DNA from 4 places in the Streptomyces sp. NBC_00376 genome. Region 1 is predicted to be linked to each of the others. Evidence: riboswitches for the same ligand, from Rfam matches in the RefSeq annotation. Region 1 holds a riboswitch; each other region holds the start of a gene.

Region 1 (5,646 bases):
TCTGGCCGGGCAGGTAGATCGGCTCGGCGTCGCCCTTCTTCTCGATGGCCTCGAAGGCCTTGAAGAGGTCGGCGCGGGTCTTCGGCGTCTCGGCGATGCCGGCGTCCTTGAAGACCTTCTTGTTGTACATGACGACGCGGTTGCCCACGTACCACGGCAGGGCGTACTGCTTGCCGTCGAAGACGGAGGGCTGGTTGACGCCGTCGGCCCAGGCGGAGCCGATCTCCTTCTTCAGGTCACCGAGCTCGGCGAGGCCGCCGGTCTTGGCGTACGCCGGGGTCTGGGTGTTGCCGATCTCCAGGACGTCCGGCGGGTTGGACTCGGAGAGGGCGGTGGTGACCTTCTGCTGGATTCCGTTCCAGTCCTGGACCTCGATCTTCAGTTTGGCCTTGGTCTTCTTCTCGAACTCCTCGGTGACCTTCTTGGTCCACCCGTCCGGGTTCGAGCCGGACATCGTCCACACCGTCAGGGTCTGGCCCTTGTACGCGTCCGGACCGGCCTTCTTGCCGCTGTCGCCGCCGTCGTCGGACCCGCACGCCGCGAGGCCGATCATCATGCCCGCGACGCCGATCGCCGCGATGAGCTTGCGCTTCACGCCAAACCCTCCTCAGGGATACTGCAACCCCGCCCACCGCGAAGACATTCGACGAGTACTGCTGGGGCTGGACCTGGTCTTTAATGGTTTAGACCAGTACGGGGAGCTTGGCCTAGACCTTTAGGGGTGTCAAGGGTGTATAAGAAGTGCACTCGCGTCCGTTATAGGACCGACACCTAAGGGAGGGCGACCAGCCGTGACCGGACCGTGCCACCATGTGAGCCGCGACAGACGGAGGAGCCGGTGACGGCAGCAACGCAAGCGCCGGGAGGGCGGACCATGGGTGCCGACGGGGGCAGTACGGAGAACGAGACGGGCGCGGCCACACGGACGGCACGCGTCCCGAAGTACTACCGGCTGAAGCGACATCTGCTCGACATGACGGACACCATGCCGCCGGGCACCCCCGTGCCGCCGGAGCGGACCCTGGCCGCCGAGTTCGACACCTCGCGCACCACGGTGCGCCAGGCGCTCCAGGAACTGGTCGTCGAGGGCCGGCTGGAGCGCATCCAGGGCAAGGGCACCTTCGTGGCCAAGCCGAAGGTCTCGCAGGCCCTGCAACTCACCTCGTACACCGAGGACATGCGCGCCCAGGGCCTGGAGCCGACCTCCCAGCTGCTGGACATCGGCTACGTGACGGCCGACGACACCCTGGCGGGGCTGCTCGACATCAGCGCGGGCGGCCGGGTGCTGCGGATCGAGCGGCTGCGGCTCGCCAGCGGTGAGCCGATGGCGATCGAGACCACCCACCTTTCGGCCAAACGCTTCCCGGCGCTGCGCCGTTCGCTGGTGAAGTACACCTCCCTCTACACCGCGCTGGCAGAGGTGTACGACGTACGGCTGGCCGAGGCCGAGGAGACCATCGAGACCTCGCTGGCCACCCCGCGCGAGGCCGGGCTGCTCGGTACGGACGTGGGCCTGCCGATGCTGATGCTCTCCCGGCACTCGCTCGACGGACAGGGCGAACCGGTGGAGTGGGTGCGTTCGGTCTACCGCGGCGACCGGTACAAGTTCGTGGCGCGCCTGAAGCGGCCCACGGACTGAGTCCGCGCCATCGTTCGGCCCCCGTGGAACGCATCACTCCGCGGGGGCCTTTCGCGCACCCCGGTCCGGACCAAACGTCGTACATTTGGCCGTATTTCGAGCATGAACACCCACTCGGCCGACCGTTGCCGGACCGCAATGCGGACGGGGGGTGACGGTGACCGGAAGCCTCCCCTAGATTTCCTGCGCATTACAAGGTGCTCAGCGAGGGGACGGAGTCGCCACATGCCAGCAGAACCAGAAGGAAAACCACCCACCGTCACACCGGTACGGGTGGTCATCGCCCTCTGTCTCGTCGCGCCGTTCGTGGCGATGCTCTGGGTGAGTTCGTACGCGAAGGTGGACCCCACCTTCATCGGTATTCCGTTCTTCTACTGGTACCAGATGCTCTGGGTGCTGATCTCCACCGCGCTCACGATGATCGCGTACAAGCTGTGGCAGCGTGACCAGCGCGCCCGCAAGGGGGGTGCGTCGGCATGAAGGACGGCGTGAACGGCGTCGCGCTCGGCGTCTTCATCTTCTTCTTCGTGGCCGTCACGGTCATGGGCTTCCTGGCGGCACGGTGGCGCAAGGCCGAGAACGAGGCCAGCCTCGACGAATGGGGCCTGGGCGGGCGTTCCTTCGGCACCTGGGTCACCTGGTTCCTGCTCGGCGGCGACCTGTACACCGCGTACACCTTCGTCGCCGTACCCGCGGCGATCTACGCGGCGGGCGCGGCGGGCTTCTTCGCCGTGCCGTACACGATCCTCGTGTACCCGCTGATCTTCACCTTCCTGCCGCGGCTGTGGTCGGTATCGCACAAGCACGGGTACGTCACCACCTCGGACTTCGTCCGCGGGCGGTTCGGCTCGAAGGGCCTCTCGCTGGCGGTCGCCGTCACCGGCATCCTCGCCACGATGCCGTACATCGCGCTCCAACTGGTCGGCATCCAGGCGGTGCTGGACGTGATGGGCGTCGGCGGCGGCGAGAACACCCACTGGTTCATCAAGGACCTGCCGCTGCTGATCGCGTTCGCGGTGCTCGCCGCGTACACCTACTCGTCCGGGCTGCGGGCACCCGCGCTGATCGCCTTCGTCAAGGACGGGCTGATCTACCTGGTCATCGCGGTGGCGATCATCTACATCCCGATCAAGCTCGGCGGCTTCGACGACATCTTCGCCAAGGCGGGCGAGGCGTTCTCGCAGACCAACCCGGCCACCGGCAAACCGCGCGGCGCGCTCGCGCCGGGCGAGGCGGGCCAATGGGGTTACGCCACCCTGGCGCTGGGCTCGGCGCTGGCGCTGTTCATGTATCCGCACTCGATCACGGCGACGCTCTCCAGCCGCAGCCGCAACGTGATCCGGCGCAACACCACGATCCTGCCGCTGTACTCGCTGATGCTGGGCCTGCTGGCGCTGCTCGGCTTCATGGCCATCGCCGCCGGGATCAAGGTGGACAACGGGCAGTTGGCCATCCCGCAGCTGTTCGAGAACATGTTCCCGGACTGGTTCGCGGGCGTCGCGTTCGCCGCCATCGGCATCGGCGCGCTGGTGCCCGCCGCGATCATGTCGATCGCCGCGGCCAACCTGTTCACCCGCAACATCTACAAGGACTTCCTGAAGCCGGACGCGACCCCGGAGCAGGAGACCAAGGTCTCCAAGCTGGTGTCGCTGCTGGTCAAGGTCGGCGCACTCGCCTTCGTCCTCACCATGGACAAGACGGTCGCGATCAACTTCCAGCTGCTCGGCGGCATCTGGATCCTCCAGACGATGCCCGCCCTGGTCGGCGGCCTGTTCACCCGCTGGTTCCACCGCTGGGCGCTGCTCGCCGGCTGGGCGGTCGGCATGGTGTACGGGACGGTGGCCGCGTACGGGGTCGCCTCGCCGACGCAGAAGCACTTCGGCGGCTCGTCCAAGGAGATCCCCGGAATCGGCGAGATCGGCTACATCGGCCTCACCGCGTTCGTGCTGAACGTGGTGGTGACGGTGGTGCTCACCTTCGTCCTGAACGCCGTGAAGGCACCTGCCGGGATCGACGAGACCTCCCCGGCCGACTACACCGCCGACGCGGGCGACCCGGGCGTCGAGGCGGAACTCCCGCCAGCCACGGCGGGCGCTCCGGGCGGCCACTGACGACCGCGCCCCACGGCCTGCGGACGGCCCGTCGAGCCCCTTTCCCGAAGGGGTGCGACGGGCCGTCCGCCGTCTGCCCGAAAGGGCCGCAGAACGCGTCCTGTGGTCCCGGCATTTGCCGACCGACACAACATGTGGGGGCTGCCTCTTCGGGCAGCCCCCACATGTATGCTCGTCCTCGCTGTCGCCGCAGGGGAATCCGGTGCGAATCCGGAACTGTCCCGCAACGGTGTATTCAGTGCGCTTTTGTGCACCCCCGAGTCAGTCCGATGACCTGCCGGCAGCGCATCCGGCTCGACCGAACCGGATGCCCAGACGTCCGGGCCTCGCGGTTGGGCCGGTGGACGCCGTGCGAAGTGCTGCCCTGTTCCGGGTCTGCGCGCCCGCAGGGCTGCCCCGATCCCCGCCGGCCCCGAGCCGAGCGAGGGAGAGCACCACGTGACCATCGCGCCAGCCGATCCGGCAGTCGCCGCGTCCGCAGCAGCCGAGTCCGAGGCCGCCGCACAGGACGGACCGGGAACCGCACTGCTGCGGACCCTGACCGAACTGACCGCCGATCTGCCCGACACCGACCCCGGCCGGGTCGCCGCCGCCGCGCTGCGCGGCCGCAGCGCCCGCGCCGACGAGGCCGAGCTGCGGTCGCTGGCCACCGAGGCCGCCGCGGGGCTGATCTCCGAGGACCCCTCCTACTCCCGGCTCGCCGCCCGGCTGCTGACCCTCGCCATCGCGGACGAGGCGGCCGGCCAGGGCGCGGTCTCCTTCTCCGCCTCGGTCGCCGTCGGCCACCGCGAGGGCCTGATCGCGGACCGGACCGCCGAGTTCGTCGCCCGTCACGCGGCCGCCCTCGACGCGCTGGTGGAGCGTTCGCTGGCCGACGGAGCGGACGACCGCTTCGGCTACTTCGGGCTGCGGACCCTGCACAGCCGCTATCTGCTGCGCCACCCGCACACCCGCCAGGTCGTCGAGACGCCCCAGCACTTCATGCTGCGGGTCGCGGCCGGGCTGGCCGAGGACGATTCGCAGCGCGCCGTGGACGAAGTGGCGGCGCTGTACGGGCTGATGAGCCGGCTCGACTACCTGCCCTCCTCCCCCACGCTCTTCAACTCCGGCACCCGGCACCCGCAGATGTCCTCCTGCTATCTGCTGGACTCCCCGCTGGACGAGCTCGACTCGATCTACGACCGCTACCACCAGGTGGCCCGGCTCTCGAAGCACGCGGGCGGCATCGGTCTGTCGTACTCCCGCATCCGCTCCCGCGGTTCGCTGATCCGGGGCACCAACGGGCACTCCAACGGCATCGTGCCGTTCCTGAAGACGCTCGACGCCTCCGTCGCCGCGGTCAACCAGGGGGGCCGCCGCAAGGGCGCCGCCGCCGTCTACCTGGAGACCTGGCACGCGGACATCGAGGAGTTCCTGGAGCTGCGCGACAACACCGGTGAGGACCAGCGGCGTACGCACAACCTCAACCTGGCGCACTGGATCCCGGACGAGTTCATGCGCCGGGTCGACGCGGACGGCGACTGGTCGCTGTTCTCGCCCGCCGACGTGCCCGGCCTGGTCGACCTGTGGGGCGACGAGTTCGACGCCGCGTACCGGGCCGCCGAGGCCCAGGGCCTGGCCCGCAGGACGATCCCGGCCCGTGAGCTGTACGGCCGGATGATGCGCACCCTCGCCCAGACCGGCCAGGGCTGGATGACGTTCAAGGACGCCTCCAACCGGACCGCGAACCAGACCGCCGAGCCGGGCACCGTCGTCCACTCGTCGAACCTGTGCACCGAGATCCTCGAAGTCACCGACGACGGCGAGACGGCGGTCTGCAACCTGGGCTCGGTCAACCTCGGCGCGTTCGTCGCCGACGGTGGCATCGACTGGGAGCGGCTGGACGCCACCGTCCGC
Region 2 (5,646 bases), 3.1 Mb from region 1:
CGGTAAGGATCTTGGCGCCTTCGTCCTGCCCGATCCTGATGTAGTCCAGCGAGCGCTGCTGCTGGCGCCGCGCGACCAGCGGGCCGAGTTCGGTGGCCGGGTCGAGCGGGTCGCCGACCTTCAGCGCACCCGCCGCGGCGGCGAACGCCTCCGCCGTCTCGTCGTAGCAGGAGCGCGGTACGAGAATGCGGGTCTGGGCCACGCACGCCTGGCCGTTGATCATCCAGGCGAAGGGGACGATGCCCGCGACGGCGGCGTCCAGATCGGCGTCGGGGAGGATCACGGCGGCGGACTTGCCGCCCAGCTCCAGGGTGACCCGGGTGAGATTGCGGGAGGCGACCTCCATCACCCGGCGCCCGGCGGCCACCGACCCGGTGAACGACACCTTGTCGATGCCGGGGTGCCCGACCAGGTACTCGCTGACCTCGCGGTCGGCCGGGAGGATGGAGAGCACGCCCTCCGGCAGTCCGGCATCGGCGGCGATCTCGGCCAGGATGTAGGCGTCCAGCGGCGATTCGGGCGAGACCTTGAGCACGGCGGAGCAGCCGGCCAGCAGCGCGGGCGCGAGCTTGGCGGCGGCGGTGAACTGCGGAACGTTCCACGGCACCACGGCCGCGACCACCCCGACCGGCTCCCGGCGCACCAGCAGCGGCCCGAGCGCCCCGGTCCGCCGCTCCTCGTACGCGAATTCGCGGGCGACGGTGATCGCCGAGTCCCACACCATCATCGCGGCGAGGGCCTGCACCATGACGCTCGACGTGTACGGCGTGCCGTTCTCCGAGCTGATGACCCGGGCGATCTCCTCGTAGCGGACGGCGAACGCGTCCTTGATCCTGGTCACCACCGCGATCCGCTCGTCCAGGCTCATCCGGGGCCAGGGCCCCTCGTCGAACGCCCGCCGCCCGGCGGCGACGGCCGCGTCCACGTCCGCCTCACACGCATGCGGCACCCGGCCGATGACCTGCTCGGTGTGGGGCGAGACGACCTCGATGGTGTCCCGGCCCAGCGGATCGACCAGCTCCCCGCCGATGAACAGTTTTCCGTGTTCGACAAGCTCGGTCATGACTGCTGCCTCCCGCGGCGCGGTGCGTTGCCCGAATCGGCGTCCGGTCCGGATCGGCATCCGACTCGGTATCCGACCGGGTGCCCGACCCAGGATCTGACTCTGTGTCAGAACTGATACCAGTTCCAGTTCCAGGTGTCCACGTCCGTGACAGCACCCCGAACGAGATGGTCGACCGGGGCTACTACTGGAACAAGTTCTCGTTACAGTGGGCCCGACGCACCCACACGCGGGCGCGACGGATCGCAGCAGCACGTCGCCGAGAGAGATGGGGACCTCCATGACGCAGGTGACCGACCACGGCGGGGGCGTGCACAGCATCAAGGTGCCCATCCCGGACAATCCGCTGGGCCACACCCTCGTGCACGTCCTGGACACCGATCGGGGACCGGTCCTGATCGACACCGGATGGGACGATCCCGAGGCCTGGGACACGCTCTGTGCCGGGCTCGCCGCCGTCGGCACAGAGATGGCCGACATCCACGGGGTGGTCATCACCCACCACCACCCCGACCACCACGGGCTCTCCGGGCAGGTGCGCGAGGCCTCCGGGGCCTGGATCGCCATGCATGCGGCGGACACCGCGATCGTGCGCCGTACCCGGGAGTCCGAACCCGGCAGGTGGCTGACTTATCTCGCGGCCAAGCTCACCGCGGTCGGAGCGCCCGAGGAGCATCTCGCGCCGTTGCGGGCCGCCGCGGCCGACGGGGGCCGGATGCGGACGCTGCCGGGGTTGCGGGCCGCGCTCCCGGACCGCGAGATCGTCCCCGGTGAGCTGCTCGATCTGGCGGGGCGCAGGCTGCGGGCGATCTGGACGCCGGGGCACACGCCGGGGCATGTGTGCCTGCACCTGGAGGAGGAGCACCCGGGCAATCTGCCGGGCCGGGGGCGGCTCTTCTCGGGGGATCACCTGCTGCCGGGGATCAGTCCGCACATCGGGCTGTACGAGGACCCGGACGATGCCACGGCCACCGACCCCCTCGGCGACTACCTCGACTCGCTGGAGCGGATCGGCCGGCTCGGGGCCGCCGAGGTGCTGCCCGCCCACCAATACGCCTTCACCGATGCGGCGGGGCGGGTACGGGAGCTCCTCGGGCATCACGAGGAGCGGCTGACCGGGCTGCTCGGGCTGCTGGCGGAGCCGCTGACACCGTGGGAGCTGGCCGAGCGGATGGAGTGGAACCGGCCCTGGGAGCAGATCCCGCACGGCTCCCGGAACATCGCCGTCTCGGAGGCGGAGGCGCATCTGCGGCGGCTGGTGAAGCTCGGGCGCGCGGAGGCGGTGCCGGGGGCCGATCCGGTGGCGTACATCGCGGTGTGAGGCGTGGCGGTCCGGTGGCGTGCGGCGCGGTGTGAGCGGTGGCGGTCCGGTGGCGTGCGGCACGGTGTGAGGCGTGGCGGTCCGGTGGGGTGCGGCGCGGTGTGACCGTCGCGTGCCTCGCGGTGCGAGCGCGACCTGCGGTGCGGAGCGGAACGGAGTGATGTACGTCTCGGTGTGATCAGGGGGCGCTCCTCCCGGCCCGGCCCCCGCCCGGACCCGCCCGGTACAGTGTGCGGGTCGTCATCATGCCCGTTCAGGGGGAAGCCGGTGCGAATCCGGCACTGACCACGCAGCCGTGAACCGTCTTCGCAGGCGGTGAGTCGGAATGCCCTGTCCGCGGTCGTGACCGGCTCGGACCACCGGATCCCCCGGTGGTCGGCACCGTCGAGGTATACGGAGCCGGAGCCTGGTGCCTGAGCGTGCCTGTGCCCGGTTCACCCCGCAGGAGAGGCCCCGCCCGCCATGACCGTACGTCGCAGCGCAGCAACGCTCGCCGCCACCGCCGCCGTGCTCTGCGCGGCCGCTGCGCCGGTCGCGGTGGCAGCGCCGTCCCCGTCGCCCTCGCCGTCCGTCGCGCTGCCTTCCGGGCTGTACGGCACGGCGGACCCCACCTACGACGGCGTGTGGCGGCAGTCGATGGCCTTCCTCGCCCAGCGGCTCGAAGGGGTCACCCCGGCCGCGAAGTCGGTGGACTGGCTGATCTCCCAGCAGTGCGCCGACGGTTCCTACGCCGCGTTCCGGCCCGATGCCGCCAAGCCGTGCGACGCGAAGACCGTGCGGGACACCAATGCCACCGCGGCCGCCACCCAGGCCCTGGTCGAGGTGGGCGGGCACCGCGAGACCGTGAACAACTCGGTGCGCTGGCTGAAGTCCGTGCAGAACGAGGACGGCGGCTGGGGCTACACCGCGGGCGCGCCCACTGACGCCAACTCCACCTCCCTGGTGATCGGCGCCCTCGCCCGCCAGGGGCAGCGGCTCGCGGACATCACGACGCCCGGCGGCAAGACCCCCTACGACCCGCTGCTCGCGCTCGCGATCCCGTGCGGCGGGAAGGACGGCGGTGCCTTCGCGTACCAGGCCGACAAGAAGGGCGGGCTCGCCGCCAACGCGGACGCCACCGCGGCCGCCGTGCTCGGCACGATGGGCAAGGCGATGGCGGTCGGGAACAACGCCGCAGGCAAGGCGCCCAGTTGCCGGCCCGGTCCCGGGCTCACGCCCGAGCAGGCCGCCCAGAACGGCGCCCACTACCTCACCGGTGCCCTCGCCGGCAGCGGCCACCTGAACCAGGCGCCGATGCCCGGTGCCACCGACACCACCCCGCAGCCCGACTTCGGCAACACCGCGGACGCGGTCGTCGCGCTCTCCGCGGCCGGCCACCAGGACAAGGCGGCCGGGGCCATCTCCTGGCTGAAGAAGAACTCCGCGGACTGGGCCGCCCGGAGCGGCCCCGCCGCCTACGCCCAGCTGATCCTTGCCGCCCACGCGACCGGCAACAACGCCCGGGACTTCGGCGGCGTCGACCTGGTCGCCCGGCTGAACGCGGCCGGCCCCGAGCCCGCCGCCGTGGTGACGCCCGACCCGTCCGCCGACACCGGGTACGAGCCCACGGAGAAGGACCAGGTCCACAGCGGCGACGACGTGATCGGGGGCGTGTGGTGGTACATCGGCATCGGCCTCGTCCTCGCCGCGATCGCGTTCTTCCTGATCAGCGGTCGCCGGAAGAACAGGCAGCCGTGAGGCGCGCGGGACGGACCACCGCGCTGCTGGTGGTCCTGGGCGCCGTCCTGGCCGTGCTCGGCGCGGGACCGGCCCAGGCGGCCGGCTACCGGTACTGGTCGTTCTGGGAGAGCTCCGGCTCCGACTGGACGTACGCCACCCAGGGCCCGTCCCTGGTGCGGCCGGACGACGGGGCGGTGCAGGGCTTCCGGTTCTCGGTCAGCGAGGACTCCCAGGACTCGGCGAAGCCTCGCCGCGCCCCCGACTTCGCGAAGATCTGCGCGGTCACCCCGGCGAAGGACGGCACCAAGCGAATAGCGCTCGTCATCGACCCGGGCACGGCCGCGGACGCCCCGGCCGGTGAGACTCCGCCCGCGCCGCGTACCGCGTGTGCGCGGGTCGCCCCGGACGCGAGCGCCGCGGAGGCGCTCGCCTCGGTGGCGAAGCCGCTGCGCTACAGCAGCGACGCGATGCTCTGCGCCATCACCGGCTACCCGGGCTCCGGCTGCGGCGAACAGGTCTCCGGCGACGGGCAGGGCACGCCTGCCGGATCGGCGTCCGCCTCGGCCACACCGGCCGGGTCCGCCGCGTCCTCCGGCTCCGGCGGCTCCTCCGGCCCGTCCGCCGGGGTGCTCGTCGGTGTCGGTGCCGTACTCCTGCTCGGCATCGCCGCGGTCGTGCAGTCCCGCCGCCGCCGCGGATGACCGCCCAGACCGGCTCCGCCGTCCTGGCGCGCCGGCGTCCGCTGCGCGCCCCCGAAGCGACCCGGAGCAACGCCCTGCCCGCCGGGGCGTGGTGGCTGTGGGCGCTCGGACTCGCCACCGCCGCGTCCCGGACCACCAATCCGCTGCTGCTCGGGCTGCTGATCGCGGTGGCCGGCTATGTGGTCGCCGCACGCCGCACGGACGCGCCGTGGGCCCGTTCGTACGGGGCGTTCATCCGGATCGGGCTGTTCGTGGTCGGTGTGCGGCTCGTCTTCTCCGTCTTCCTCGGTTCGCCGATCCCCGGTACGCACACGGTGTTCACGCTCCCCGAAGTGCCGCTGCCCGACTGGGCGAAGGGGGTCAGGATCGGCGGCCGGGTCACCACCGAGCAGCTGCTCTTCGCGCTGTACGACGGGGCGAAGCTGGCCACGCTGCTGATCTGTATCGGGGCGGCGAACTCGCTCGCCAACCCGGCCCGGCTGCTGAAATCGCTGCCCGGCGCGCTGTACGAGGCGGGGGTCGCCGTCGTCGTCGCGATGACGTTCGCGCCGAACATGGTCGCCGACGTGATGCGGCTGCGCACCGCACGGCGGCTGCGGGGCCGTCCGACCGGCGGCATCAAGGCGGTCCTCCAGATCGGACTGCCGGTCCTGGAGGGCGCGTTGGAGCGGTCGGTCGCGGTGGCCGCGTCGATGGACGCGCGCGGCTACGGGCGCACCGCCCAGGTCCCGCCCGCCGTCCGCCGCACCACGAACGTCCTCACGCTCGGCGGGCTGCTCGGGGTGTGCGCCGGTACGTACGGGCTGCTGGCCGCGCAGGGCGCGGTGTACGGGCTGCCGGTG
Region 3 (5,646 bases), 2.1 Mb from region 1:
AGAGTGCCGAGGAATTCGTGGCAGCCCTGGAAAGACCACGACGTCTGGTCGTCATGGTGAAGGCCGGAGAGGCCACGGACGCAGTGATCGCGGAGTTCACGCCTCTCTTGGAGCCCGGCGATGTCATCATCGACGGAGGCAACGCGCACTTCGCAGACACGCGCCGCCGAGAGCGCGAGTTGCGCGAGCAGGGCATCCACTTCGTCGGCACCGGCGTCTCCGGCGGCGAAGAAGGCGCACTCAACGGACCGAGCATCATGCCAGGCGGCAGCAGAGAATCTTATGACTCGCTTGGGCCGATGCTGGAAAAGATCTCCGCGAAGGCCAAGGACGGCGCCCCGTGTGTCACGCACATCGGTCCTGACGGCGCCGGACACTTTGTAAAAATGACGCATAATGGCATCGAGTACGCGGACATGCAGCTCATCGGCGAGGCCTACCAGCTGCTCCGCGACGTGGCCGGATACTCCCCCGCGCAGATCGCGGACATCTTCCGCGCCTGGAACACCGGGCGCCTGGACTCCTACCTCATCGAGATCACCGCAGAAGTGCTCTCACATGTCGATGCGGCGACCGGTAAGCCCTTCGTGGATGTTGTGCTCGACCAGGCGGAGCAGAAGGGCACCGGTCGTTGGACAGTACAGGTCGCCCTCGATCTGGGTGTTCCTGTCTCCGGCATCGCCGAGGCCGTCTTCGCCCGCTCCGTCTCCGGCCACGCCGCCCTCCGTGATGCCTCACGCCACCTCGCAGGACCGACCGCCCGCAAGCTCGGTGAGGACAAGGCGGCGGCATTCGCCGACCAGGTCGAGCAGGCACTGTATGCCTCGAAGATCGTCGCCTATACCCAGGGCTTCCACGAGATCGCGGCCGGCAGCGAGCAATACGATTGGGACATCAACCTCGGGAAGGTCGCCGCGATCTGGCGCGGCGGATGCATCATCCGGGCCGCGTTTCTCGACAGGATCACCAGCGCCTACGAAACCCAGCCTCAGATGGCAAGCCTCCTCTCGGACAAGAGCTTCGCCGAGGAAATCGCCGCCGCACAGAACGACTGGCGCACCGTGATCGCCACCGCCACTGCCCAGGGCGTCCCCACCCCCGCCTTCGCCGCCACCCTCGCCTACTACGACTCCCTGCGCGCCGAGCGCCTCCCCGCCGCCCTCACTCAAGGCCAGCGCGACTACTTCGGCGCACACACCTACCACCGCATCGACCGCAACGGCGCCTTCCACACCCTCTGGGGCGGCGACAAAACCGAAGTCGAAAGCTGACCAACACCCGCAAAGCTGACCGCAAGAAGCGCGGCTCACGAGGCGGCCGCCCACCGAAGTTCGACAAGATCGGTTACCGGGCTCGGCACGCGGTCGAGTGCGGCATCAACCGCCTCAAGCGCCACCGGGCCGTGGCCACGAGATACGACAAACTCGCGGTCCGCTATGAGGCCACCGTCCTTATCGCGGCCACCAACGACTGGCTGCGACCTGCGCTTTCGCCCAAGGTGCGGAGGCCTTCAGCGGTGGCCCAGCACGTTGACCACCCTTCCGCTGGGGTCGCGGACGAAGAACCGCCGCACGCCCCACTCCTCATCCTGCAAGGGGTGCACGATCTCCGCGCCGCTGTCCCGCATGACCGCATGAGCCGCATCCACGTCGTCCACCTCGACACTCATGTCGGGGGTGACGGGCGCGGTCTTGTCACTGGTCATGACGCTGATCTGCGCTGCCGGGGCGGACGCGGAGGCGAGCGTCATGATCCAGCCGTGGTTCATGACCTCTTCGAAGCCCAGCAGGCCATAGAACTCCCGGCTCTCCTGCGCGGCCTCCGACTGAATGTTGGGCACAACACGGCGAACGGCCATCGACGACTCCAAGTGAGAACAAACGTGTCTCTGTGTCTCCCCAGAAGTACTACGCCACGTCCGCCGCCGCACACACTTTCGCAACACGCTTGAGACGCGGTGCTCCTCGGTCGAACGCATCACGAGCTGATGGCAGAACCGGAGTTGGCGTGGTGGCATCGCAGCTGCTGACCGCGCACCCATGCCGCCCACTGATTCGTTGGCTCTCGTATGACTGGTCGGGGAGATCTGACAGAGGCGGAGTGGCGACGTCTGGAGCCGCTTCTGCCGACAGACAACAACCGCTGCGGGCGATGGCGCGACCACCGTCCTCTTCTGCGTCAGCGGGGGAGTAGGCGTCCAGAAACCGGTAGAGCGGTACCTCTCAGTCCTCCAGCGGCGGTGTCCGGGCCTCACGGCAACGGCCTGAAAACCTCTGCACCCACGTGCTCGATGTCCAGAACCGGCCGGGCCTCGACGAACTTTCCGTGGCGAGCCGTGTCTGTCCCACGTCCAGTAGGTAAGGATGGCGCCCTTCAGGGGCGGGCGAGCCCGCCGGTCCGGGCGGAACCCGTCCGCAGTGCCGATCGTCGTCGCGGATGTCGGTGTCCGGGGCCGCCCAAGGCCGACAGCGCAATGGGCATGACCTGCGGAATACGCGGTCTGACAGAATGAGCTCCGAAAACTCAGGCGACGCGCGTCAGGAAACCGGTGTGAATCCGGTACGGTCCCGCCACTGTGACCGGGCTGCAACAGCCCGGAAGCCAGATACTGACCGCGCCGCCTTCTCGTACGACCCAGGGGACGAGGACATCCCCCGGAAAGGCTCGGTCATGCCCCCGATACGCCGTGTACCCCTCGCGCTCATACCCCTGCTTCTGCTGCCTCTCACCGGCTGCGGCACCGGCGGCGAAGCCAAGGCAGAGGCCGCACCGGTCGCCGACGGTTTCCCCTACACCGTCACCAATTGCGGTACGAAGACGACCTTCGACGCCCCGCCGAAGCGGGTCGTCACCATGAACCAGCACGTCACCGAGATCATGCTGGCCCTCGGGCTCCAGGACCGGCTGGCCGGGACCGCCTACCTGGACGACAGCATCCTGCCGGAGTACCGGTCCGCGTACGACAAGACCAAGGTGCTCGCGAAGGAGTACCCCTCCAAGGAGGTGCTGCTCGGCGCCAACCCCGACTTCGTCTACGGCGGGTACAGCAGCGCCTTCGACAAGACCAAGGGCCAGGACCGGGCGGGTCTCCAGAAGGACGGCATCAACACCCGGCTGAACATCGAGAACTGCACCAAGGGCAAGGTCGGCATCGACCAGCTCGCCACCGAGATCACCGAAGTCGCCAGGACCTTCGGCGTACCGGAGCGCGGCAAGAAGCTGATCGCCGAGGAACGACAGAAGATCACGACGGTCGAAACAGAACTCAAGGGCTCCGCACATCCCTCGGTGTTCGTGTACGACTCCGGCGACAGCTCCGCGTTCACGGCGGGCGGCAAGGGCATCGGCAATGAGATCGTCCGGCTCGCCGGGGGCCGGAACGTCTTCGCGGACCTCGACGCCACCTTCGGCGACGTGTCCTGGGAGCAGGTCATCAAGCGCAAGCCCGAGGTGGCCGTGATCTACGACTACGGAGGCACCACGGTCGAGGCCAAGAAGAAGCGGCTGCTGAACGACCCGGCACTCGCGGACGTGCCGGCGATCAAGAACAAGAAGTTCGCGGTACTCCCGCTGTCCTCGGCCGTGCTCGGTGTCCGGGTCGCCGACGCCGTACAGGACCTGGCCGGGCAGCTGCACCCCGGCACTCCGTGAGCGCGGGGTCCGCCCGCCCCGGCCCGAAGTCCGTCCTCCGCTCGACCCCCGTCGTGATCGGCGCCCTCACGGTGCTGCTGCTCGCGGCGGCGGTGGCCGGTCTGGTGCTCGGCCCGGTACGGATTCCGCCGGGCGAGGTATTGAGTACGGTCCTGGGCGGTGAACGCTCCGGTGCGTTCCCGACGATCGTGTGGGAGGTACGGCTGCCCAGGGTGCTGCTCGGGGCCGTCGTCGGTGCCGGTCTGGCGCTGTCGGGCGCGGTGCTCCAGGCGTTGGTGCGCAACCCGTTGGCCGATCCGTTTCTGCTGGGCGCCTCGTCCGGGGCGTCGGCGGGCGCCGCCGTGGTGGTCGTGCTGGGGGTCGGCGCCGGGGTGGCCACCGACGTGGCACTGCCCCTCGCAGCGTTCGCCGGATCCATGACCGCGCTGGTCGCCGTCTACGCGATGGCCCGGCGCGGCGGCACCATGACGACGGGCCGGCTGATCCTGGCCGGGGTGGCGATCCAGTACGTGCTGTCCGCTTTCACCAGCCTGATCCTGGTGCTGTCCTCCCGGGCCGAGCATGTGCGGGAGATCATGTTCTGGACCCTGGGCGGCCTGGGCGGCGCCCGATGGGACCAACTGGCCCTGCCCGCAGTGGTCCTGTGCATCGGGGCCGTGCTCCTGATCAGCCTGGCCCGTCCGCTGGATCTGCTGCTTACCGGGGAGGAAGGGGCCCGCAGCCTCGGCCTGGACCCCGGCCGTTTCCGGGGCGGGGTCTTCGTGCTGGTGTCGCTGATCATCGGGGTGCTGGTCGCCTACAGCGGGGCAATCGGCTTCGTCGGCCTGATGGTCCCGCATGCCGCTCGGTTGATCGTCGGCGCGTCTCACCGCAGGCTGCTGCCGGTGACCGCGCTCGGCGGGGCGGTCTTCCTGCTGCTGGCCGATCTGCTGGCGCGGACGGTGGCGGCTCCCCGGGAGATCCCCGCCGGGGTGGTCACCGCCCTGGTGGGCGGCCCGTTCTTCCTCTGGCTGCTGCGCCGCTCCAGCCGTACCGAAGGGATCACCGGATGAGCCCGGCATCGTCCCCGACGGCGCTCGCCGCCGACGGGATCGGCTACAAGGTGGCCGGCCGTACCCTGCTCGACGCGGTCACGCTGGACGCCGCCCCCGGCGAGACCGTCGGCCTGGTCGGGCCGAACGGCAGCGGCAAGACCACCTTCCTGCGCTGTGTGTACGGCGCCCTGCGACCCGCAACGGGTCGGGTCCTGCTGGACGGAGCGGACGCCGCAACCCTCGGTGTGAAGGAACGGGCCCGCCGCGTCGCCGTCGTACCGCAGGACAGCCCCGGCACCTTCGGCCTGACCGTGCGCCAGATCGTGGCGATGGGCCGAAGCCCGCACAAACGGTTCTGGGAGCAGGACGACGCCGACGACGCCCGCCGCATAGACCAGTCGCTCCAGCGCGTCGGCGCGGCGCCCCTGGCCGACCGACGGTTCGAAGAACTGTCCGGCGGGGAACGGCAACGGGCCCTGATCGCCCGCGCCCTGGTCCAGGAACCGGGGCTGCTGGCGCTCGACGAACCCACGAACCATCTGGACATCCGCTATCAGCTGGAGATCCTCGGCCTGGTGAGGACCCTGGGCACCACCAATCTGCTGGTGCTGCACGACCTCAACCTGGCTGCCTCCTACTGTGACCGGCTGTTCGTCCTCAGCGCCGGACGGCTGGTGGCGTCCGGTTCCCCGCACGCGGTACTGACGGAAGAGCTGCTGGCCGAGGTCTACGGGATACGCTCCCGGATCGGCGTCCACCCGGTCACCGGCTCCCCCAACGTCGTCTACCTCCCGCTGTCATGAGTGACGACACTTCCTCCGTCTGGACGCCCTTGCCACACGGACCACGCTGGCAGGTCACCGAAGGCGAACCGCCCGCGAGCGAAGCCGGGCGGTGGCTGGCAGCCGACCGACTGGCCGATCCGGCGGGCGAGGAGCTGTCCACGCTGCTGGAGCGTGAA
Region 4 (5,646 bases), 2.2 Mb from region 1:
GCGGCACGACTCGCTCAGCAGGTACGAGTCGATGCCCACCCGCCGGAGTTCGGCGGGGGTGAATCCGTCTCCTTCGCTGAATCCGTAGTTCCATCCGGCGAAGACCAGATCGGCGCGGGCGTCGATGACCAGTTCTTTGTTGATCCGGTCCTTGGAGAGCCACTTGGTCTTCCGGTAGCCGTCCTTCCAGGGAACGGAGGTGAGGTCGCCCTTGTCCTCGGGCATCACATAGCCCGCCATGTGGTCCTCAAGTCCGAGCGCGAACATGATCTCGGTGATGCCGACGTCATTGGTGACCACGCGCTGCGGGGCCTTGTCGTACGTCTTGTTCTCTCCGCAGTTCTCGATGGTCACCGGGTAGTGGCCGTCCCCGTTCCGGGCAGCGGTCTTCTCTTCCTGGCGGCTGGGAACGTCCGCACCGCAGCCGGTGAGGAGCAGGGCGGCCGCGAGGGCGAATGCGGCGGGGCGTGCGAGGTCGGGCATGGTGGGAGCGGCTCCTCAGGAGTCGGATCGTGCGGGGCGGAGGCGGTCGAAGAGCAGCTGTACGGCGCCGGTCTCCGGATGCGGGACGCGGTGTGCCCGTACGCCGAAGACCTCGGCCAGCAACGCGGGGGTGAGCACGTCGTGCGGGGCGCCGGACGCGACGATCCGGCCGTTGTCGATGACATGGAGCAGGTCGCAGTGGAGTGCGGCGAGGTTGAGGTCGTGCAGCGCGGTGAGGACGGTCAGTCCGCTGCGGCGGACCAGGGCCAGCACTTCCAGCTGTTGTGCGATGTCCAGGTGGTTGGTCGGTTCGTCGAGCACCAGCAGCCGGGGGCGCTGGGCCAGTGCGCGGGCGATCAGCACCCGTTGTTTCTCGCCGCCGGAGAGTGTGAGGAAGCCGCGCTCGGCGAGGTGGCGTGCGCCGACGTCCGCCAGGGCGGTCTCGCACACCAGCCGGTCCTCGTCGGTGGTGCGGCCCATCGACCGCTGGTGCGGCAGCCGACCCATCGCCACGACCTCGGCGGCCGTGAAGTCGAACTCGGCGACCGCCTCCTGGGGCAGTGCGGCAAGCAGGCGGGCCCCTTCGCGCGCGCTCATGGCGTACAGGTCCTCGCCGCCGAGCCGCACCGTCCCCGAGGAGGGGCGCAGCGCCCGGTAGACGCAGCGCAGAAGGGTTGATTTCCCACTGCCGTTGGGGCCGACCAGGCCGACGAGCTGCCCCTCCCCCGCTCCCAGCGTGGCGTCCTCCACCAGCCGTGCGCCGGCGATCTCGACCGTCAGGGCATCGATGTCGATCCGCATCACGCGCCTCCGAACGTGTAGGAGCGGCGGCGCATCAGCAGTACGAAGCACGGCACGCCGATGACCGCGGTGAGCACGCCCACCGGCAGTTCGGCGGGCGCGAGCAGCACACGGGAGAGGATGTCCACCCAGATCAGCAGAACGGCGCCCGCCAGTGGTGCGACGGCCAGCAGCCGGCGGTGGTCGGCGCCGACCAGCAGCCGGACGGCGTGCGGCACCATCAGGCCGACAAAGCCGATCGCGCCGCTCACCGCGACGACCGCCCCGGTGACGGCCGCGGAGACCAGGAAGAGCTCCTTGCGCAGCCGTCCCGCGTCCACGCCCAGTGCGGCGGCGGTCTCGTCGCCCATGGCCAGGGCGTTGAGCCGGCGCGCCGACCAGGCGAGGTGGGCGAGGCCGCCGAACACGGCCCCCGCCGCGATCGGCACGGAGGACCAGGTGGCGCCGCCGAGGCTGCCGAGCATCCACATCATCGCGGAGCGGGCGGCCTCGCCACGTTCGGCGGCGAACACCATGAACGTGGTGACGGCCGAGAAGCCGTAGTACATCGCGGTGCCCGTCAGGACGAGCCGCAGCGGGGTCAGACCGCGGGCGGTGCGTGCGATCGCGTACACCAGCATCATGGCGAGGAGCGCGGAGAGGAACGCCGCCGTGGAGAGCGCCCAGATGCCCAGCGCGCCGAAGGCGCCGAAGATGAGCACGGCATTGGCACCGACGGCCGCGCCCGAGGAGATGCCGAGGACGAACGGGTCGGCGAGGGCGTTGCGGACCATGGCCTGCACGGCGACGCCGATGGACGCGAGTCCGGCCCCGACGACCGCGGCCAGCACGGCGCGCGGAAAGCGCAGTTCCCAGACGATGGTGTACGCCGGTACCTGATCGGGGGCTATCCGGCCGCCGGTCAGCCCGGCCCACAGGCAGTGCAGCACTTCGCCCCAGGAGAGCCCCGACGCCCCGATCCCCGCCCCGCAGACGAGCGAGACCAGGAGCACGGCGCACAGGGTGGCCAGCAGCAGTGGCAGCGACACGCGCCGGGGCGGCGCGGGCCCGGCCGCGGCGCGGGAGGTGCGCAGAGGCACGGCGGGTTTGCGGTCGAGGGGTGTGGCCACGGGCGGTCGCTTTCGCCTCGGGCCGTGCACCTACGTGATCAAAGGAGCAGCCCGGGCGCGAAGCGCCCTGCGCAGCACCACTCGCAGTCCACGGCGAATTGACAGGAGCCTTCACCACCGCGGGTAATCGGGCTCACGGGGCCCGATGTCGGGCTCCGCCTACCGTTGCGGGTCAGCGCCGGATTTCGACCGGACTTCCCCCGCGGGGCATGTGCAGCTTATAGCTCGCGCGGACAGGTGGTGCGGGACACCCCACAACGAAGCGGGCGCAGGCCTCCGTGCGACCGGCCGGCCCGCTCCGGGACCGATGCGCGGCGCTCCTGCCCGAGCACCCCGCGATCACATGGGCGGTGCTCAGTTCCGCGATGCGGCCGGGTGGTCGATCCGGGTCGGGAACGGGTCTCCGGTGTCCGAGTCGGCCACGAAGAGCGGTGTCGACCCGGCCATGCTCAGGTACCCGTTGACACTCTGCGTGAGGCTGAATCCGTACCCGTCGGGGGTGCCCGCGTTTCCCGCGAGCGGGCGCGAGGTGCTGAAGGTCCGCGTCGGCCAGCCCTGATCACTCCAGACACGCATCACCGCGTCGAAATACTGGTCGCAGGTGTCGGGGGTGGTTCCGAGCACCCAATACCTGATGTCGAAGGACGCGAACAGGACGGTGTCGTCGTCGATCCGGTTCGCGGGCAGGGTGACGCCGTCGTGAAACCTCGCCTTGGGGAGGTCCGGATGCCATAGCGCCAGGGCCAGTTCGGCGGGCAGTGCCCGGAGCGTCCCGGTGAAGTGCCGCAGCAACTGCGCACGGGCCTCGGCCTGCGTGGCTACCGGCAACATACCGTCCTCGTTCCGTCGGTTCGGGGCGGCACCGCCTCTCGGAGTCCGCCGACCACCCGCCGACCCGACGCCCCGTACGCTCCGACCCGCTCAAGGCAACTGTGCCACAGCGCGGCAGGCCCGATTCATACGAACGCCGAATAGAATCCCGGTGGTCGAGCGGGATGCCTGGCGATGGCAGGGCCGGGCGAGAGGGGGCGTCATGGGTCCCATACCGGGTGCGCGGGAAGAGCTGGACCGGCTGGGCCGAGTCCTGCGGGCGCAACTGGTCGAGCTGATATACGACTTGGCTCCCGGCAGTGATCTGCGCCTGCTGTTTCTCGACGAGCCGCGCATCGTCGACTGGCATGAACCGCTCCGCCACCAGTACTCGGCCGGCTGCTTCGTCGGTAAGCGCCGCGCGAATGTCAGTGGCGCCGCCATCGCGTCTCGCGCGGTCGTCCTGCTCGAATCGGCGGGCTGGGAGTGCGCGACGTCGCAGGAGGACGCCGATGGGACGCCCCGAATCATGGTCACCGGCCGCCACGACGGTTGCAGCATCGAGGTCCGTGCGATCGACCACGGACCCAACGTGTCGTTCAGCGGGCAGACGCCGGCGATGGCCCTGTACGAGCCGGAGGAGTTCCAGTGGCCGGAGCCGGTGCGCACGGCCGAGACGGTCACGGCCGGATTCGTGCTGTGCTACGAGTGCGACGGTCTGGGTTGGTGTCCCGGGTGCGGGGGACGCGGCTGGGTTCACGACGAAACCCATGGGCGGAAGAACTGCCGGGAGTGCCGGCGGAGCCGTGCCTGCGTGATCTGCCGGGGTGCGGCACAGCTTGCCATCTCCGATCTGTCGACGTATCAACGCGGCCATTACCCCGAATTGGGCCTGTAGCGGTTCGTCGTCCGTCTGCCCCGCCCGGGGGAAACAGGCCGCAAGCCTCACGTGACCGTTCGATCTCTGCCTCCGTCACACGACAGTAAGCGTTTCCAACCACCCTTCCGGAGACGAGGGTTCACCCCGCCATGGAGCGGCCGATCACCGAGGTCGGGAGCCTTGACCGCCGATAGTAAGCGCTCTAGATTCCCTGCATCTCGTAACGGCAGCAGAGGGGCGGCGGTCACACACGGTGACCGGGCGCGCAGTTTCGTGCATCACTGGATCTCGGGAGCAGCCATGGAGTTCGGCCGCAGGGCTGTGCTGCGCGCAGCCATCGCCACAACACTCGCCGTCAGCGCGGGCGGGCTGTTCGCGTCGATCCCGGCCGCCGCCGCACCGGTGCCGTCCGAGGACGAGTTCTTCGGTGTCTGGAACCCCGCCACCAGCACCTGGACGAAGGAGCCCGCGCTCGACTACGCGACGTTCGGTGCGCTCGCCGAGGTCGAGACGGCCGCGAAGTCCGGGGCGTACGAACGGGCTTCGGCCGCCCTGCTGGCCTACTACCGCACCCGCGAGGGACGCACTCCGCCGCCCTGGGTACAGAACAACATCTTCGTCGCCGGTCAGGAAGAGCTGTTCCTCGACCACTTCTGGACCCTGGGCACCGGCGAGGCATACATCTCCACGCTCACCGTGGCCGGAACCGAGGCGGAGTCGACCGCCGACGTCACCCGCAACGCCCGCTCCGCCCATGGCTCGGGCTGGGTCGGCTTCATGCTGATGGCTCGTCACAAGGAGGCGACCACAGCCGAGTTCCGCTCGCGTCAGGCCGCGAGCGGCGGTCCCGTGCTGTCGGTGACGCTGGCCGACGGTACGGTCCATGACCTGGCGGCCGCCCATGACACCTACATCACCAACGGTGACCTGGCCGGTACGGTCCTCGGCGGCGAGCCGAAGCTGCAGGTGCGGGACGAGGGTACGGGCCCGTACGGGCCGCAGACCCGCAAGGCTTACCTGAGCTTCGATCTGAGCGCTCTCGCCTCCGCACCGACGAAGGCCGTGCTCAGACTGACCGGCCGCAACGCCACGGCGGACGCACCGAAGCAGGTGGTCCTCTTCCAGGAGAAGGAGGCCTTCGACGAGGCGAAGCGCACCTGGAACAACACCGTGCAGAACACCTTCTCGTGGCAGGGCGACCCGGGCGGCTTCGACTGGAAGGGGCCGGCGGGCTCCGACCCCGAGTACAGCTACCAGCTGCCGCGCTTCTACTTCGCGGGCCCCGTGGCCGACGCGTACCGCGCCTCGGGGGACGAGAGGCTCGCCGCCGGGCTGCTCGCCCTGATGACGGACTTCATCCAGGATGCCGCAGGCTATCCCGGCGGGGTGCCGGGCTTCCCGCGCAATCTGGACGCCTGCTGGCGATACCTCAACTGGACCTATGCGTACGACGTGCTGCGCACCAGTTCCTCCCTCACTGCAGGGACCAACATCACGCTTCTGCGGGCTTTCGTGGCCGGTGCCCGCTATCTGGCGACGACCACCTCCAACACCCCCAACTGG

What was found. Region 1 has a riboswitch for cobalamin ahead of OG842_RS13230 (ribonucleoside-diphosphate reductase subunit alpha). Riboswitches for the same ligand answer to the same signal wherever they lie in the genome.
Region 2: it holds a riboswitch for cobalamin, as region 1 does, so the genes downstream of both, OG842_RS27535 (prenyltransferase/squalene oxidase repeat-containing protein) here and OG842_RS13230 (ribonucleoside-diphosphate reductase subunit alpha) in region 1, are expected to answer to the same signal.
Region 3: it holds a riboswitch for cobalamin, as region 1 does, so the genes downstream of both, OG842_RS04270 (ABC transporter substrate-binding protein) here and OG842_RS13230 (ribonucleoside-diphosphate reductase subunit alpha) in region 1, are expected to answer to the same signal.
Region 4: it holds a riboswitch for cobalamin, as region 1 does, so the genes downstream of both, OG842_RS03535 (FecCD family ABC transporter permease) here and OG842_RS13230 (ribonucleoside-diphosphate reductase subunit alpha) in region 1, are expected to answer to the same signal.

The regions. Positions count from the first base shown of each region.
Region 1 is NZ_CP107960.1:2,991,953-2,997,598, forward strand. It holds gene OG842_RS13210 (extracellular solute-binding protein) at 1-595, opposite strand, end outside; gene OG842_RS13215 (GntR family transcriptional regulator) at 875-1,639, shown strand; gene OG842_RS13220 (DUF3311 domain-containing protein) at 1,865-2,119, shown strand; gene mctP (monocarboxylate uptake permease MctP) at 2,116-3,750, shown strand; cobalamin riboswitch at 3,919-4,046, shown strand; gene OG842_RS13230 (ribonucleoside-diphosphate reductase subunit alpha) at 4,189-5,646, shown strand, end outside.
Region 2 is NZ_CP107960.1:6,096,480-6,102,125, reverse strand. It holds gene OG842_RS27545 (aldehyde dehydrogenase) at 1-1,063, opposite strand, end outside; gene OG842_RS27540 (MBL fold metallo-hydrolase) at 1,344-2,384, shown strand; cobalamin riboswitch at 2,595-2,732, shown strand; gene OG842_RS27535 (prenyltransferase/squalene oxidase repeat-containing protein) at 2,847-4,121, shown strand; gene OG842_RS27530 (SCO2322 family protein) at 4,118-4,804, shown strand; gene OG842_RS27525 (energy-coupling factor transporter transmembrane component T) at 4,801-5,646, shown strand, end outside.
Region 3 is NZ_CP107960.1:903,704-909,349, forward strand. It holds gene gndA (NADP-dependent phosphogluconate dehydrogenase) at 1-1,271, shown strand, start outside; gene OG842_RS04260 (VOC family protein) at 1,511-1,858, opposite strand; adenosylcobalamin (AdoCbl) riboswitch at 2,514-2,650, shown strand; gene OG842_RS04270 (ABC transporter substrate-binding protein) at 2,671-3,651, shown strand; gene OG842_RS04275 (FecCD family ABC transporter permease) at 3,648-4,703, shown strand; gene OG842_RS04280 (ABC transporter ATP-binding protein) at 4,700-5,488, shown strand; gene OG842_RS04285 ((2Fe-2S)-binding protein) at 5,485-5,646, shown strand, end outside.
Region 4 is NZ_CP107960.1:750,484-756,129, forward strand. It holds gene OG842_RS03525 (ABC transporter substrate-binding protein) at 1-483, opposite strand, end outside; gene OG842_RS03530 (ABC transporter ATP-binding protein) at 499-1,284, opposite strand; gene OG842_RS03535 (FecCD family ABC transporter permease) at 1,284-2,393, opposite strand; cobalamin riboswitch at 2,495-2,648, opposite strand; gene OG842_RS03540 (hypothetical protein) at 2,748-3,224, opposite strand; gene OG842_RS03545 (hypothetical protein) at 3,427-4,101, shown strand; gene OG842_RS03550 (heparinase II/III family protein) at 4,384-5,646, shown strand, end outside.